Regions from separate parts of the Flintibacter sp. P01028 genome, predicted to be linked through region 2. Evidence: riboswitches for the same ligand, from Rfam matches in the RefSeq annotation. Region 2 holds a riboswitch; the other holds the start of a gene.

Region 1 (4,417 bases), on a different contig from region 2:
GGCTTCCGTGGCCCCGGCGATTGGATGAGAGGTGGGATATGCGGCCATAGGCTCATACTTGTACCACTGATATTTCATCTCCAGTCCGGGATACTGTTCCGGGGAATAGGTGCCGCCGCCCTCGATGTTAAGGGCAGCTTCTACCGTCTGCCCTACGGCCACCGCGCCGGGCTGACTTATATTTTGAATGGTGACAGTTGTAAAATGCGGGATCACCGTCAGGGTATAGTCATCTGTGTACTCCTCCCCATCGTAGGTCACCGTGGCTGTTACATTCACCACGCCGCCCTTGCCGGCGGTGACCACATAGCCTTTCACATCGCTGTCCTGGGTGGTTTCCACCCAGGCGGCCGCCCCTTCATTGCTGGCGGAAAAGCTCCACTGGACCTCTGGGGTCTCGTCCCCCATATTCTGATAGTCTACATAGAGAATGGTATCATTTTTGTCGCCGCCGCCCGTCTGTACCCAAATTGTATCGCCGTTGGTAGAGCGGATGGAAATACTGGGCTCGGGGGGCTTGGGAGTATTCCCAGCCTGCCAGACGAGGATTACATTACCCTCTGCATCGGTGGTGAAGGCATCGCCCAGCAGAGAAGCGTCGATTGGAAGATCAGAGTTGTCAAAGCAGTTGAACAGTTCGCCGTTGAAGCCGCTGATGGCATCCGATGTGGTAAAGCAGTTGCGAATCGGGGTAGTTGAATATACCTGCCCGACGATACCCCCGGCCCTGTTGGAACCGGAGATTGTGCCGGTGCTATAGCAATTTTCAATGCTTGTCCCATTGGCGGAGCAATAGCCTAGAATGCCCGCCGCCGCGCCGCCTCTGATGTCTGCGGTGTTGGCACAGCCTGAGACGCACACAGATCCGCTGTTGACCCGCCCAATGATGCCGCCGGCCCCCGCATTTACTCCGGTCTTGGAAGACTGGACGCTGCCAGAAAAGGAGCATCGCTCGATGGTGACAGTGCCGCTGGTCTTGCCAACAATGCCGCCAACATAACCACTCTTGGTTGCTGACACCGTTCCTTCAACCTTCAGATTTTTAATCGTTGCACCGTTGATTGTCCCAAACAGACCGACACCGCCAGAACTACTGCTATTGATATTCATTCCGCTGATGGTGTGCCCATTGCCATCAAAAGTTCCTGCAAAACCATCACTTGGATATGCAACATTTCCAATCGGAGTCCAGTCACTGCTCAATGTAATGTCATTGGCCAGATAAAATGTGATACCGGACATATTGTAGGTGCCACTTGCATCATCGTCTTTCACCGCATTCGCTAATGCTTTCAGACTTTCCTCAGAACTTATTTTGAACGCTTTATCTGTACCCATTGACTCCCACGATTCGAACTCTGGCAGACTGGTGGTACCGCCCTCCTCCGCCCACGCCGTCCCCGGCAGCAGGCCCAGCGCCATGACCAGGGTGAGTAGCAGGCTCAAGGCCCTTGTCCTTATTTTCCTCATCAAATCTCCTCCATTTCTCTCATTCAAAACTCAAATAATATAAAAAACGGCCGCGGCAGACCATAACAGGACTGCCGCGGCCGACTTTTCCCGCGGTGCATTTGGGCATACCAATGCCCTGTCATATAAACACCATAGGTCTTCCGGCTTGTGGGGTGTGGAGCACCGCTCCGCGCCTGTCGCTCCGCCTTCTCAGGATCGCTCCCAATGACCGGCTCACGCCATGAACGACAGCCTCCCCCGCATACGGCAACGGGTATTGCTCCGGGTTCTCACCGGATTCCCTCATCCCCGCCTCTGCCCAAAGCAGACACGAGGTCATGATGCTTTTTTTGTCATTATAAAATGATGTTCCGTCCTTGTCAATCCGAATTCCGTTCTGCCTCTTTGCCCAGACTATTATTTTACAAAAATCTCCGCAACGGGATGGTAAGTACCCGCAGGACCAGATAGAACGCCTTTTTCCCAAAGCTCAACTCCTTCGGCACATACTTTTCCCCATACTGATACTCTCCGTCCTCTCTCATTGTCTTACTGTACGTCTGATCGCGCTCGGCCTCTTCCCGAATCATCCGGTTCAATTTGGGAGAATCCACCACCAGCATCAGCTCCGTATCCTGATAGGTGCTTCTCATATCCATATTGTACGACCCGACTACGCTGAGTCTGTCGTCAATTACCATAGCCTTTGTATGGCAGGAATGTTCCCCCATATACTCATAGACCTGTACGCCCGTATCCCAGATTTTCCGCCGTTGGTTCAGATAGTCGGTACATCCCCAGGGATTTGCGCCACTGGCTACATCGTTTGTAATAATCTGAATCTCTGTGCCCCCCGAGGTCAGCCGCTCCAGATCATGATACATCTCCCGCCCACAAATAATATAAGGGGTATAAACGATCACCTGTTTCCCCTGAGACATCAGCCGGTTGAGAGAATACCACATCCAGGGCTCCTTATTTTCCGCCTGGATCGGATTTGTCAAAAGGCTGATCCGCCCGGTTTCAAATGTACGCTCCCTCCAGTCCATGGGGACAAATAATTCTGGCTCTGCCGCCCTCATGGCCCGCTCCCGACTGCGTAACGACTCCTCCTCTCGCTGCCGGTCTGCTTCTCCAAGGCGGCCCTGAAACAGTCTGCTGTCTGGAAGCGCCCAAACCGACTCAAAATAGTTCACCAGCTGATACAGCGAGGCCTCTGGATCCTGTCCAGACCGCATCACAAGAAGCTCCCGGTCGATGTTCGGCTTGACAGAGGGCTGCTCTCCCAAAAACAGATCCGTTGTATTTCTGCCGCCCAGAAGGTAGACCTTTCGATCTACGATCAAATATTTATCGTGGAGCCGCGCCTGCAGCTTCCAGGGCTGGAGCAAGTCAATCGGATTATAAATTTTCAGTTCCACGTTTTTGTGGCCAGCCAGCGCCTTGAATACCGGATCCTTCTTCACATCCAAAAAACCGCTGGCGCCGTCCACCAGCACACGGACCTGAACTCCTCTTTCCGCGGCACAGAAAAGGGCCGAGACCATGTCTGTCCCGCTGCTGTCCCCATTGAAATCGAAGGTCGAGAGGATGATCTCCTCCTCCGCGTTTCCAATCAGATTCATCCGGCAGAACAGTGCATCCTTATTGTTGTCAATATAGGCCGCCCGCTCCGGGCCGACGCCTGTCCCATAAAATCGGCGGTCTTCAAAAGCAGCTCGATACTCTGGTGAAACCTCCTTATGCTCTATGTACGGCACCACCACGGCCAGTATATACAGCAGAATCAGCAGAAACGGAAGCGCTTTTAGACAACAACGCAATACGGAGCTTTTCACCATACTAGTTCCTTTCTCCAAGCCACTTTAAGCTACTATCTTTCTCCTGGGATGTAGACAGTACTATATCAACAAACCATATATCCCGCAAGGGGAAAACCTCCGTTTTTACAGAAATGTCATACTTTTTGTCGAAGACGCTCTGTTATTCCGGGAATCCTTGTTAGGCATCCGCCGTCAAAAACTAATAATGTCAGGCTGACCATCAGGAAAGTGCCAAGGGACTCCGTTACCGTAGTAACCATAATTTGAGAGGCTGTTTTTTCGTCTGTTTCCAGATGATCTCTGTACCCATCATCGAGACAAAGATAAAACACTCTTTGATACCTTACCACTGCGTATCCATGGTACCTCTTATTATCAATAAACAGAGAGCGCGCGGGGCAATCAAAATTCCAGTAAGCAGCCAGCACCAAAATAAAAGGTAGTCTTTTCTATTTTCCATTTTCATTTGACATCCTAAGGGGCGACAGACCTACTCTGTCGCCCCCCTATCTATATATAAACCGGTTCCCATTTAACCGCGTATCATTGCTCTGTCTTTTGCTCCCTGCTTGGGGCATCCGCCTGCTGAAACACACCAAATAAAATCATATCCAGCAGCTCCTCTGTGGCTTCCAGCATAGCATGGATATCCTCCAAAGTGCGGCCTCGCAGCAGCATATCACTGAAGGTATAGACGATACTCTCCAGATAACGATTTACCTGCTCCTCCTTCAGTTCTGGGCGCCGCCTCATCCCAGACACGACTACTCTCAAAAAACGCCGATTCATCTCCTCCAGCGGTCTATGTAGAATCTGTATTTGTTCTCTAAGCTGTTCCGGTGGACGAAGCATGGCGTTTTCAAAAACGCGCTTGTGCTTGGGCTCCAGTTGAAAAAAGTATTCCCGGATCATAAAATATTTTTTTATCGCGTCAAAATTTTTCTGCCCGGCCAATTTCTCAGCCTCTCGTTCTACATAGGCTCTCAGCGATAAAAATGTATCCTGGACACAGAGCAGAAACAATTCGTCTTTGTTTGCGTAGTAGTGATACATCATCCCCTTGGATATCCCATGTCCAGAGCAAATGCTTTCCATGGTCACCTGACCATAGTCATGGCTCCCAAATTCTTCTCGTGCCGCAC
Region 2 (4,417 bases):
ACGGAGGCCCCCGCCTCGCTGACAATCATGTAGGACACTCCGCCGCCTATCTTTTTGATGAGCTCTACCGTCATCTGCTCGGTTTCACGGCTGGCGGTACCGTTTCCGATGGCGATATGCTCTACCCCATATCTCTTGATGAGAGAGGCCAGCTTGGCGATGCACTCCTGCTTCTGCCGCTCTCCGTGGGTAGGATAGACCACCGCCGTGTCCAGCACTTTTCCGGTGCCGTCCACCACCGCCACCTTGCAGCCCATCCGGTAGCCAGGATCCAGCCCCATGGTGACCTTGCCCTTGACTGGGGGCTGCATGAGTAATGGCTTCAAATTTAGGGCAAACATATGGATGGCTCCCTCGTTGGCCTGGTCAGAGAGGGTACTGCGGATCTCCCGCTCCATAGAGGGCTGGATGAGTCGGTCGTAGGCGTCGTCCGCCGCGTTGCGGACGAACTCCATAGCGGCGGCTCCAGGGACAGTGAGGCGGCGGACGGCGACATGGGCGGTCTCCGGGTCCAGCTCCACCGATACCTTCAAAATACCCTCCCGCTCTCCACGGTTGACGGCTAGCACCTGATAGCCTTGGAGGCGCCCTACGGGACACTTAAAGTCATAATAAAGCCGGTACACACTATCCTCCGGCTCCTTGTCCGCCGCCCGTGAGACCAGCACGCCCCGTCGGAGATACAGGTCCCGGAGCTCCTTGCGAATCTCCGCGTCGTCCGAGATAAGCTCGGCGATGATATCGCTTGCCCCCTGAAGGGCGTCCTCCAAAGTTTCCACGCCTTTCTCCAGATCGACAAAATCTGCTGCCGCCTCCTCCGGTGTCACGGCAGGCCCTTTGCCAAACAGCAGCAGAGCCAGGGGCTCCAGCCCCCGTTCTCTGGCTGCGGTGGCCCGGGTGCGCCGCTTTTGTTTATAGGGACGGTAAAGGTCCTCCACCTCAGCCAGAGTTATCGCCCTATCGACGGCAGCCGCCAGGTCTTCGGTGAGTTTGCCCTGGTTCTCGATAGATGCCTTTACCTCCGACTTTCTGGCTTCCAGATTGCGCAAATACTGGAGCCGGTCCGCTAATTGGCGGAGCAGCTGGTCGTCCATGGAGCCGTGGAGCTCTTTTCGATACCGGGCGATAAAGGGGATGGTGGCTCCCTCGTCGATAAGGTTGACCACATTTTTTATGTGTGCTTCGCTGCGGCCCAGCTCACGGGCTAGGGCCTGAATGATAGCGTCCATAGCATTCTCCTTGGTGAAAAATTTTGGGGTAGCGGGGCGTTACGGCTGGAGCGTCGATTTGTAATAGGTCCCAAAATCGGCCAGGGCGTCGATAATGGGCAGCATCTCTTTTCCCAGCTCGGTTAGGCCATACTCCACCCGTGGGGGCATGGTCTGATAGTCCCGGCGATAGGCGAGGCCGTCATCGATCATCTGGCGCAGGCTGTCCGTCAGCACCTTCTGGGAGATCCCGTCCAGATCCCGCTGCAGCTCGTTGAAGCGCCACGGGCGCGCCTTCAAATTGCGCAGGATCAGCAGCTTCCACTTCCCGCCAATTAAGGATACCGCGGTGGCCACTGGACAGGCCGGAAGTTCCTCCTTCGTTTTCATGGCGATACACCTCCGGGCACAGTATAGCACATCGTTTTTCGCGTGTACAGTTATAAAAAGGTGCGTACTTGTAGCCGAGTATGCGGTGGCTGTACACTAAAGGCACGCAAGGCGACTTGCGAACAAGATTTGGAGGTCAAAACCATGACAAACTACACGAAAATCAACATTGGTACTGAGGACCGCGCCGAACTACATGATAAGCTGGGCCTGACCGGCGCGGAGGTCAGCGTCAACCGGCTCCCCGCTGGGGCAGGGGTGCCCTTTGTACATTCCCACAGGCGAAACGAGGAGATCTACGGTATCCTGGCGGGAGCGGGCAGGGCGGTCATCGACGGAGAGAACGTCTCCCTCGCCGCTGGGGACTGGCTGCGGGTCGCCCCGGCTGCCAAGCGACAGTTCTCCGCGGCGGAGGATTCCGGCGTCACCTATGTCTGCATTCAAGTCAAGGAGGGCTCCCTGGGCGGCTTCACCGCGGAGGACGCCGTCGTGCACTGAATCAAAGAAGCGGTCAAGGTGGCACAGGGACTGCCCTGACCGCCCCCTTGACGGGAAGTGATGCGCCTGTGGGCATCCAGTATGGTGCAACAACTCGGCACGCCACAAGTCCTGCTTTCCTTTTCTAAGACGCTGTGCTATAATATTCCCGCCTCAGGTGCCCGGTTTCCGGGAGAATAGGGAAGAGACGTATGTCCACGGTCACGCCGCTGTGAGAGGGGAGCCCACCCCCGATGTGCCGCCGGCATCTGCCGGGAAGGCGGGGGAGCGGGTGGAGAGCCTTGAGTCAGAAGACCTGCCTGGGAGCTTGCTTGCCCGCGCCGCGAGTGACGGCAAGGGCGGAAGGAAAATATTATGAGAAACAGGAAAACCCTGCTGGCGGCCGCAGCGCTGATGATCGTCGCCGCCCTCATGGCCGGCCTCTGGTACTTCACCAGGCCCCAGACCCAGGTGGGCGACAAGACTGTGGTGGTGGAGGTGGTCCACGGGGACGAGAGCGCTAAGGAGTTTACTTACCACACTGACGCCGAGTATCTGGGTCAGGTGCTGGTCGAGGAAAAGCTTGTGAAGGGCGAGAGCAGCCAGTTCGGCTTATATATTACTACAGTAGACGGGGAGACCGCCCAGGAGAGTGAGAACCAGTGGTGGCGCGTCACCCAGGACGGCGAGATGGTGAACACCGGAGTGGACACCACCCCGGTCCAGGACGGCGACCACTTTGAGCTGACTTTGTCTACCTATTGACCATGGGAGAGAGGAGACCCCTCAACGGGGCGAAAAAAGTGGTGCTCTGTGGACTGATGGCCTCCACGCTGACAGTGTTGAAGATGGTCCTGTCCCCTCTGCCCAACATCGAGCCGGTCTCCCTGCTCATCCTGGTGTACGCTCTTGTTTTTGGAAGGCAAGTCCTCTCGATCATCCTTCCCTTTGTGGTGGTAGAGGGACTGCTGTACGGCTTCAACCCTATGTGGTGGTTAGGCTATCTCTATGTCTGGCCCCTGTGGGGCCTGATCTGTACCAAGCTGCCTCCGGGCCGCCCGCTGTTACTCGCAATGGCAAGCGGCACCTTTGGACTGGCCTTCGGGGCGCTGATGTCGGTCCCCTATTGGGTCACCGGCGGCCCCTGGGCGGCCCTGTCCTGGTGGATATCCGGTATCCCGGCAGACCTGCTCCACTGTGGGGGAAATTTTGTCCTGGCCCTGGTGTTGGCCGACCCGCTGTATCAGGTCCTGTGTAAGTTGCGAGACAAAGTGTTCCGCTGAATCATGCCGAAGAAGGAGAACGACCATGGAGGAACAGATCAAAAGGCTTCAGGAGTGGATCGATGGGAGCGAGTCCATTGTCTTTTTCGGCGGGGCTGGAGTGTCCACCGAGAGCGGCATTCCTGACTTCCGAAGCGTAGACGGCCTGTACAACCAGAAGTATGACTATCCCCCGGAGGAGATCTTGAGCCGCACCTTCTTTGACCGAAGGCCGGAGGAGTTTTACCGCTTCTACCGGGACAAAATGCTCTGCCTGGATGCCCGGCCCAATACGGCCCACCAGAAGCTGGCCCAGCTGGAGCAAGTGGGTAAGCTCCGCTCAGTGGTCACCCAGAACATTGACGGGCTGCACCAGATGGCCGGGTCAAAGCGGGTGTGGGAGCTGCATGGCTCGGTCCACCGGAATTTCTGTATGCGCTGTAAAAAGCCCTATCCCGTGGAATTTATCCGTGACAGCCAGGGGGTACCCACCTGTTCCTGTGGGGGGACGGTGAAGCCTGATGTGGTCCTCTATGAGGAGTCGCTGGACAGCCGGGTGCTGGAGGGAGCTCTGGCCGATATCCAGCAGGCGGACCTGCTCATCATAGGGGGCACTTCGCTGGCGGTCTACCCGGCGGCCAGTCTGGTGAACTACTACCGGGGAGACCGGCTGGTCCTCATTAACAAGAGCCCCACGCCATACGACAGGCGGGCGGACCTAGCCATCGCCGGACCCATTGGAAGGATATTGGAACAGATACAGGCAGAAGGATAGAGCACAGAGGGGGCGGGCCTTGGGCCCGCCCCCTCTGTGTTCAATGTGATATCTCAATGGCGCTGGTGGGGCAGCTCTCGGCGGCCTCCTGGACCTGGCCTTCCCACTCTGGCAGGATCTCGTCCCGGGCGGCGGCCACCCCCTCGTCCGTCATAAGAAAGGCGGTGGGGCAGATACCGGTGCACAGGCCGCAGCCGATACAGTTTTCATTTACATGGGCGGTCATACAGGCTCCTCCTTATCATAGAGTTTCCATAGTATGGCGCTATCCCCGTGTTTTATTCTTGATTTGCCTGAAGATCGAT

The links. A riboswitch is a leader RNA that binds a small molecule or an ion and turns the genes downstream of it on or off. The one in region 2 is predicted to bind cobalamin.
Region 1: it holds a riboswitch for cobalamin, as region 2 does, so the genes downstream of both, ACEVJK_RS11505 (S-layer homology domain-containing protein) here and ACEVJK_RS01705 (DUF4430 domain-containing protein) in region 2, are expected to answer to the same signal.

What each region holds. Positions count from the first base shown of each region.
Region 1 covers NZ_JBHEVC010000006.1:243,829-248,245, reverse strand. Annotated here, with positions in the region: gene ACEVJK_RS11505 (S-layer homology domain-containing protein) at 1-1,470, opposite strand, end outside; cobalamin riboswitch at 1,586-1,803, opposite strand; gene ACEVJK_RS11500 (phospholipase D family protein) at 1,875-3,293, opposite strand; gene ACEVJK_RS11495 (TetR/AcrR family transcriptional regulator) at 3,819-4,417, opposite strand, start outside.
Region 2 covers NZ_JBHEVC010000001.1:346,719-351,135, reverse strand. Annotated here, with positions in the region: gene ACEVJK_RS01720 (Tex family protein) at 1-1,229, opposite strand, end outside; gene ACEVJK_RS01715 (helix-turn-helix domain-containing protein) at 1,269-1,598, opposite strand; gene ACEVJK_RS01710 (cupin domain-containing protein) at 1,743-2,096, shown strand; cobalamin riboswitch at 2,235-2,414, shown strand; gene ACEVJK_RS01705 (DUF4430 domain-containing protein) at 2,451-2,840, shown strand; gene ACEVJK_RS01700 (hypothetical protein) at 2,882-3,358, shown strand; gene ACEVJK_RS01695 (NAD-dependent protein deacylase) at 3,384-4,112, shown strand; gene ACEVJK_RS01690 (ferredoxin) at 4,153-4,338, opposite strand.